One region of the Pseudomonas acericola genome, then DNA from elsewhere that is predicted to be linked to it. Evidence: predicted binding sites of a transcription regulator. Region 1 holds the regulator's gene; the other holds the start of a gene.
The links. Region 1 encodes sigma-54, which starts transcription at its own class of promoters, with help from an activator protein. Its sites were predicted from a motif close to ANTGGCATNNANNTTGCTNT; they were not measured.
Positions count from the first base shown of each region.

Region 2: ACU688_RS13625 (circularly permuted type 2 ATP-grasp protein) is a predicted target of sigma-54. The motif match lies at 2,042-2,061, and genes of this name have one in related genera.

Region 1 is NZ_JBRFJB010000002.1:197,740-201,148, reverse strand. Features, by position in the region: gene lptA (lipopolysaccharide transport periplasmic protein LptA) at 1-103, shown strand, start outside; gene lptB (LPS export ABC transporter ATP-binding protein) at 103-828, shown strand; gene ACU688_RS06915 (RNA polymerase factor sigma-54) at 1,014-2,507, shown strand; gene hpf (ribosome hibernation-promoting factor, HPF/YfiA family) at 2,583-2,888, shown strand; gene ptsN (PTS IIA-like nitrogen regulatory protein PtsN) at 2,901-3,365, shown strand; gene rapZ (RNase adapter RapZ) at 3,368-3,409, shown strand, end outside.
Region 2 is NZ_JBRFJB010000003.1:336,970-340,378, forward strand. Features, by position in the region: gene ACU688_RS13620 (alpha-E domain-containing protein) at 1-452, opposite strand, end outside; gene ACU688_RS13625 (circularly permuted type 2 ATP-grasp protein) at 455-1,864, opposite strand; gene ACU688_RS13630 (hypothetical protein) at 2,295-2,840, shown strand; gene ACU688_RS13635 (EAL domain-containing response regulator) at 2,979-3,409, opposite strand, start outside.

The sequences.
Region 1 (3,409 bases):
CGTGAAGCAGATCGCCAACGCCGGCCGCGCCAATGGCACCAAGGTGACCGCACCGCGTCCGCGTATCGACATGGTTATCCAGCCGAAGAAGAAGGCCGAGTAATGGCAACCCTGAAAGCCCAGCATCTGGCCAAGGCCTACAAAAGCCGTCAGGTCGTGCGTGACGTCAGCCTGTCGATCGACAGCGGCCAGATCGTCGGTTTGCTCGGCCCCAACGGCGCCGGCAAGACGACCTGCTTCTACATGATCGTCGGCCTGGTCCAGGCGGATCAGGGTCGCGTACTGATCGACGACCTGGACGTGAGCCACCAGCCGATGCACGGTCGTGCACGGGCTGGTATCGGCTATCTTCCACAGGAAGCGTCGATCTTCCGCAAACTGTCGGTAGCCGACAACATCATGGCGATCCTCGAGACCCGCAAGGAACTCGACCGTGACGGCCGTCGCAAGGAGCTGGAAAGCCTGCTGCAGGAATTCCACATCAACCACATTCGCGACAACCTCGGCATGAGTTTGTCAGGTGGTGAACGTCGCCGTGTGGAAATCGCCCGCGCCTTGGCCACCGCGCCGAAGTTCATCCTGCTGGACGAACCGTTTGCCGGCGTCGACCCGATCTCGGTTGGCGATATCAAGCAGATCATCCATCACCTCAAGGCGAAGGGCATCGGCGTACTGATCACCGACCACAACGTGCGTGAAACCCTCGATATCTGCGAAACCGCGTATATCGTCAACGATGGCCAACTGATCGCTGAAGGCGATTCAGCCACTATCCTCGCCAACGAACTGGTGAAGGAAGTGTACCTGGGTCACGAGTTCCGCCTGTAAACACCGTGGTGTCACGGCTGTTTGCCGAGGTGCGCGGGAATCAATAGGAACCTCTGGATTTTTATTGTTACCGCGCTCTAGGCAAAGCCCGCGATATCAGGCATATAATTTGCTTATGTTTGGCGCTCACGCGCCCTGTCGTGGATGGCGCATTGCGCCGGCGAATAAGGTGTTAAGCCCCTGCCATGAAACCATCGCTAGTCCTGAGAATGGGCCAGCAGCTGACGATGACACCGCAGCTGCAACAGGCCATCCGCCTGCTCCAATTGTCGACCCTGGACCTGCAACAGGAAATCCAGGAGGCCCTGGAGTCCAATCCGATGCTCGAACGCCAGGAAGAAGGCGACGACTTCGATAATGCAGACCCGCTGGCCGACAACATCGAGCAAAAACCCAACTCCGACGTGCAGGAACCCTCCTACCAGGAAACCGCCCCAACGGTGGACAACCTGGAAGAAGGCGAATGGAACGAACGCATTCCCAACGAACTTCCCGTGGACACCGCCTGGGAAGACGTCTACCAGACCAGCGCCAGCAGCCTGCCCAGCAACGATGACGACGAGTGGGACTTCACCACCCGCACCTCCGCCGGCGAGAGCCTGCAGAGCCATCTGCTATGGCAACTGAACCTCGCGCCGATGTCGGACACCGATCGCCTGATCGCCGTGACCCTGATCGATTGCATCAACAACCAGGGCTACCTGGACGAGACGCTTGAGGAGATCCTCGAAGCGTTCGACCCGGAACTGGACATCGAACTGGACGAGATCGAAGCCGTCCTGCACCGTATCCAACAGTTCGAACCCGCCGGTATCGGCGCCCGCACCCTCAGCGAATGCCTGCTGCTGCAATTGCGCCAACTGCCCGCCAAGACCCCTTGGCTCGCCGAAGCCCAGCGCCTGGTCACTGACTACATCGACCTGCTGGGCAGCCGCGACTACAGCCAGCTGATGCGCCGCATGAAGCTCAAGGAAGACGACCTGCGCCAGGTCATCGAGCTGGTGCAGAGCCTCAACCCGCGCCCAGGCTCGCAGATCGAGTCCAGCGAAGCTGAATACGTGGTCCCTGACGTGATCGTGCGCAAGGACAACGAGCGTTGGTTGGTGGAGTTGAACCAGGAATCGGTGCCACGCCTGCGAGTCAACCCGCAATACGCGGGCTTTGTGCGCCGTGCCGACACCAGCGCCGACAACACCTTCATGCGCAACCAGTTGCAAGAAGCCCGCTGGTTCATCAAGAGCCTGCAAAGCCGCAACGAAACCCTGATGAAAGTCGCCACACAGATCGTCGAGCACCAGCGCGGCTTCCTGGAGTACGGCGACGAAGCGATGAAACCGTTGGTGCTGCATGACATCGCCGAAGCGGTCGGCATGCACGAGTCGACGATTTCACGGGTGACCACGCAAAAATTCATGCATACCCCACGGGGTATTTATGAGCTGAAATACTTTTTCTCCAGCCACGTCAGCACCTCCGAAGGCGGCGAATGCTCGTCCACGGCGATCCGCGCGATCATCAAAAAACTGGTTGCCGCGGAAAATCAGAAAAAGCCATTGAGTGACAGTAAGATCGCTGGTTTACTGGAGGCACAAGGCATTCAGGTCGCCCGTCGAACCGTCGCCAAGTACCGCGAGTCCCTCGGGATCGCGCCTTCCAGCGAGCGTAAGCGTTTGATGTGACGGGCGGGCCACAGCGTTCCAGTGGCAGGCGCTTTTGCCTGCCGCTTTATGCACTGGCAACGAAGGAGAAGCTGTATGCAAGTCAACATCAGTGGACACCAACTGGAAGTGACCGAACCGCTGCGCGCCTATATCGGCGAAAAACTCAAAAGAATTGAGGGGCATTTCGACAAAATCACCAATGTGCAAGTCATCATGACTGTCGAAAAGCTGAAGCAGAAAATCGAAGCCACCTTGCGTATACCCGGCGGGGAAGTAGTCGCCAATGCCGAGCATTCAGATATGTATGCCGCCATTGACGACCTGACCGACAAGCTGGATCGCCAAATCAAAAAGCATAAGGAAAAGCAGCAGAGCCTTCTCCAGGGCACCGGCCGCTAACACTCCCCACCCATGATTCGACTTGAAACCATCCTGACCCCCGGCCGTTCCCTCGTGAACGCGCCGGGCGGCAGTAAAAAGAAAGCCCTCGAACAAATTGCCAACCTGATCAGCCGCGAAGTGCCTGACCTGGAGATGCAAGATGTGTACGAGGCTCTGATTGCCCGTGAAAAACTCGGTTCCACCGGTTTTGGCAACGGCATCGCCATTCCCCATTGCCGCCTCAAAAGCTGTGAGGCACCTGTCAGCGCCCTGCTGCACCTGGACGCCCCCATCGATTTCGACGCCATCGACGGCGCACCGGTTGACCTGCTGTTTGTTCTGCTGGTCCCGCAAGCCGCCACCGATGCACACCTGGAACTGCTCCGTCAGATCGCCAGCATGCTCGACCGCAAGGAAGTACGCGACAAACTGCGCAGTGCCAGCAGCAACGAGGCGCTGTACCAGGTTGTCCTGGATGAACAGAACGGGCAGTAATCATGCGTTTGATCATCGTCAGCGGCCGCTCCGGCTCGGGTAAA
Region 2 (3,409 bases), on a different contig from region 1:
GAGGTGGCGCCACGGAACAGGTGCGAGCGTTGCTTGACCCAATCACAGAAGTGGCTGATGCCGTGGCGCGCCAGGCCGCCGGCGGCGATGCTGCGCATTTCCAGCCAGGTGGCGTTGAGGTTTTCCCACATGTCGGCGGTGATGCGCCCGCGTACCGCATGCGCGTTGCCGCGAGCGGCGCGCAGGCAGTTGTAGATGCTCGCGGGGTTTTCTTCGTCGAGAGCGAAGAAGTGCAACATACGCTCGGCATCCAGTTCCTTGTGGCGTTCCAGGTAGCTGTCGAGGGTGCCGCTACTGAGCAGCGACATCGCCAGTTCATCCAGGCCATCGCTGCGCCCGGATTGGGGCATCAGCGACAGCGAATAGCTGACTTCCAGCATGCGCGCCAGGTTCTCGGCGCGCTCCAGGTAACGGGACATCCAGTAAAGATCTGCGGCGGTTCTACTCAACATAATCAGCCCTCCACCACCCAGGTGTCCTTGGTTCCGCCGCCTTGCGACGAGTTGACGATCAGCGAGCCTTCACGCAAGGCCACGCGCGTGAGGCCACCGGGCACCAGGCGGGTTTCCTTGCCCGATAGCACGAACGGCCGCAGGTCGATATGCCGGGGCGCGATGCCGTTTTCGACAAAGGTCGGGCAGGTGGACAGGCTCAACGTGGGTTGGGCGATATACGCATGGGGACGCGCCTTGATGCGTTGGCGGAAGTCCTCGATCTCGGCCGCCGTGGACGCCGGGCCCACCAGCATGCCGTAGCCGCCGGAGCCCTGGGTCTCCTTGACCACCAGTTCCGGCAGGTGCGCCAGCACGTGGGACAGTTCATCGGGCTTGCGGCACTGGAAGGTCGGCACGTTTTGCAGCACCGGTTCTTCGTCGAGGTAGAAGCGGATCATCTCCGGCACATAGGGGTAGATCGACTTGTCATCAGCGACGCCGGTGCCGATGGCATTGGCCAGTACCACGTTGCCCGCGCAGTAGGCGGCGACCAGGCCGGGCACGCCGAGCATCGATTCGGGGTTGAACGCCTGCGGGTCGAGGAACGCGTCGTCGATGCGCCGGTAGATCACGTCCACGGCCTTGGGGCCGTCGGTGGTGCGCATGAACACCTTGAGGTCGTGCACGAACAGGTCGGCGCCTTCCACCAGTTCCACGCCCATTTCCCGGGCGAGAAAGGCGTGTTCAAAGAACGCGCTGTTGAAGCGGCCGGGGGTGAGCACCACGACGTTGGGGTTGTCCAGGCGGCTTGAGCTTTTCAGGGTCTTGAGCAGCAGGTTGGGGTAGTGGTCCACCGGCGCGATGCGCTGCTTGGCAAACACTTCGGGGAACAGGCGCATCATCATCTTGCGGTCTTCGAGCATGTAGCTCACGCCGCTGGGGGTGCGCAGGTTGTCTTCCAGCACGTAGTAGGTGCCGTCGCCGTCGCGCACCAGGTCGACGCCGGAGATGTGGGAGTAGATGTCGCGGTGCAGGTCGAGGCCGACCATGGCCTTCTGGTAACCCTCGTTGCCCAGCACCTGGTCGGCGGGAATGATCCCGGCCTTGATGATGCGCTGGTCGTGGTAGATATCGGCGAGGAACATGTTCAGCGCGGTGACGCGCTGGATGCAGCCGCGTTCGATCACGCTCCACTCACTGGCGGGGATGCTGCGGGGGATGATGTCGAAGGGGATCAGGCGCTCGGTGTCCTGCTCGTCGCCATAGAGGGTGAAGGTGATCCCGGCGCGGTGAAACAGCAAGTCGGCTTCGCGGCGACGCTGGGCCAGCAGTTCCGGTGGCGTGTTGGCCAGCCAGCGGGAGAATTCCTGATAGTGCGCACGGCACACGCCGTTTGCGTCATTCATTTCATCGAAGAAAGATCGAGCCATTCCAGTACCTTGTCAGTGCCGAGGGACGCTTGGGTGGCACTGCCGCTTTGAAAAACGCATGTTTTTATGAGCCCGTGGCTAAGGGTGCCACTGGGCCTGGTCCTTACTTTCTTATGGGGTTGGCTCTTGGGTCGGGGGGTAACGGATGCTCCTGTGTGCGGGCAGTGATGAAGGGCTAAAGCAATGCTTGTGCCGAAACCCAGGGTGAGTGGGCTTGTTGTGTAGAGGGAGCTTGTTGTGGCGCGGGAGCTTGCTCCCGCTGGAGTGCGCAGCGCTCCCAAGATTTTGGGGCCGCTGCGCAGCCCAGCGGGAGCAAGCTCCCTCGCCACAGTTGGGGGCGTGCGCTGCTTCAGATTGGTGCATGAACAAACTTGAACTTCACCTCCCGCCCGTTCTTCTAACGTCACTCGAAACTTCTTGGAGCACCGCCGTGCCCAGAATCATCTCGCCGCATTCCCCGGAAACGGCCCTGACCGACCACAGTGAACACAATGCCAAGATCTTCGGCTCGCCCAAGGACCGCCTGGACTTCTACCGGCGCGAGATCCAGTACGAAACCACCATCCTGGCCAACCGCACCGACGCCTACCTCACCGCACAATCGTTCCTGGTCATAGCCTTCGTGTCCGGCATGGGCAACCTCAACCCAGAGTGGGGCAAGTTGTTCACCCTGGTGGTGCCGGTGTTCCTGGTCTTGCTCGGCATCCTCAGCTCGCTGAACGCCTGGCCGGGGATTCGTGCGGCGTACGAGATCATCGACCACTGGCACTACAAGCAAAGCGAGTTGCTGCGCAGCGAACCGGTGATGGGCCTGGCTTATGACGATTCGCCGCTGTTCTGCGAGACGGAGTCGTCCCACAAGGGCTATCGCAAGTCACTGCTATTCTCTATGCGTGCGCCGTGGCTGTTTATGGTGTTCTGGCTGTTGCTCGGCGCCTACGCGTTTTATATCCAGGTGGATAACCCGGGTTCATAGAGGTGCAGGTCATGTCGGATGAACGTGAGGACGAACCGGACGAGGAACTCAACGACCCGGGCAACGAAGACCCCGGTTCGCTGATGGATGATGCGCAGGTGCCGCTGATTGATACGCCGGAGGAATAAACCGGTGTGCTCAGCGGCGCTGTTCCAGCAGCAACCGTTCCAGCGCCTCCAGCGGCAACGGTTTGCTCACCCAGTAGCCCTGGATCTGATCGCAGCCGGCTTCCTTCAGGAACGCCAGTTGCGCGGCGGTTTCCACGCCCTCGGCCACGGCGCGCAGCTTCAGGCTGTGGGCCAGTTCGATAATGGTGCGGGCGATGGCGGCATCCTGGGGGTTGCTGGTGACTTCACGGATAAACGCAATGTCGATCTTCAGCGTGTCCAACGGAAAACGGCGCAGGTACGCCAGGCTGGAATAGCCGGTGCCAAAGTCGTCGATGGCGATCTTCACGCCCATGTCGCGCAGGCGTTGCAGGCTGCTGATGGTGTGCTGGGTGTTTTCCATCAGTGAGCTTTCGGTGAGCTCCACTTCAAGCCAATGCGGCGCAACCCCGGTGTCTGCAA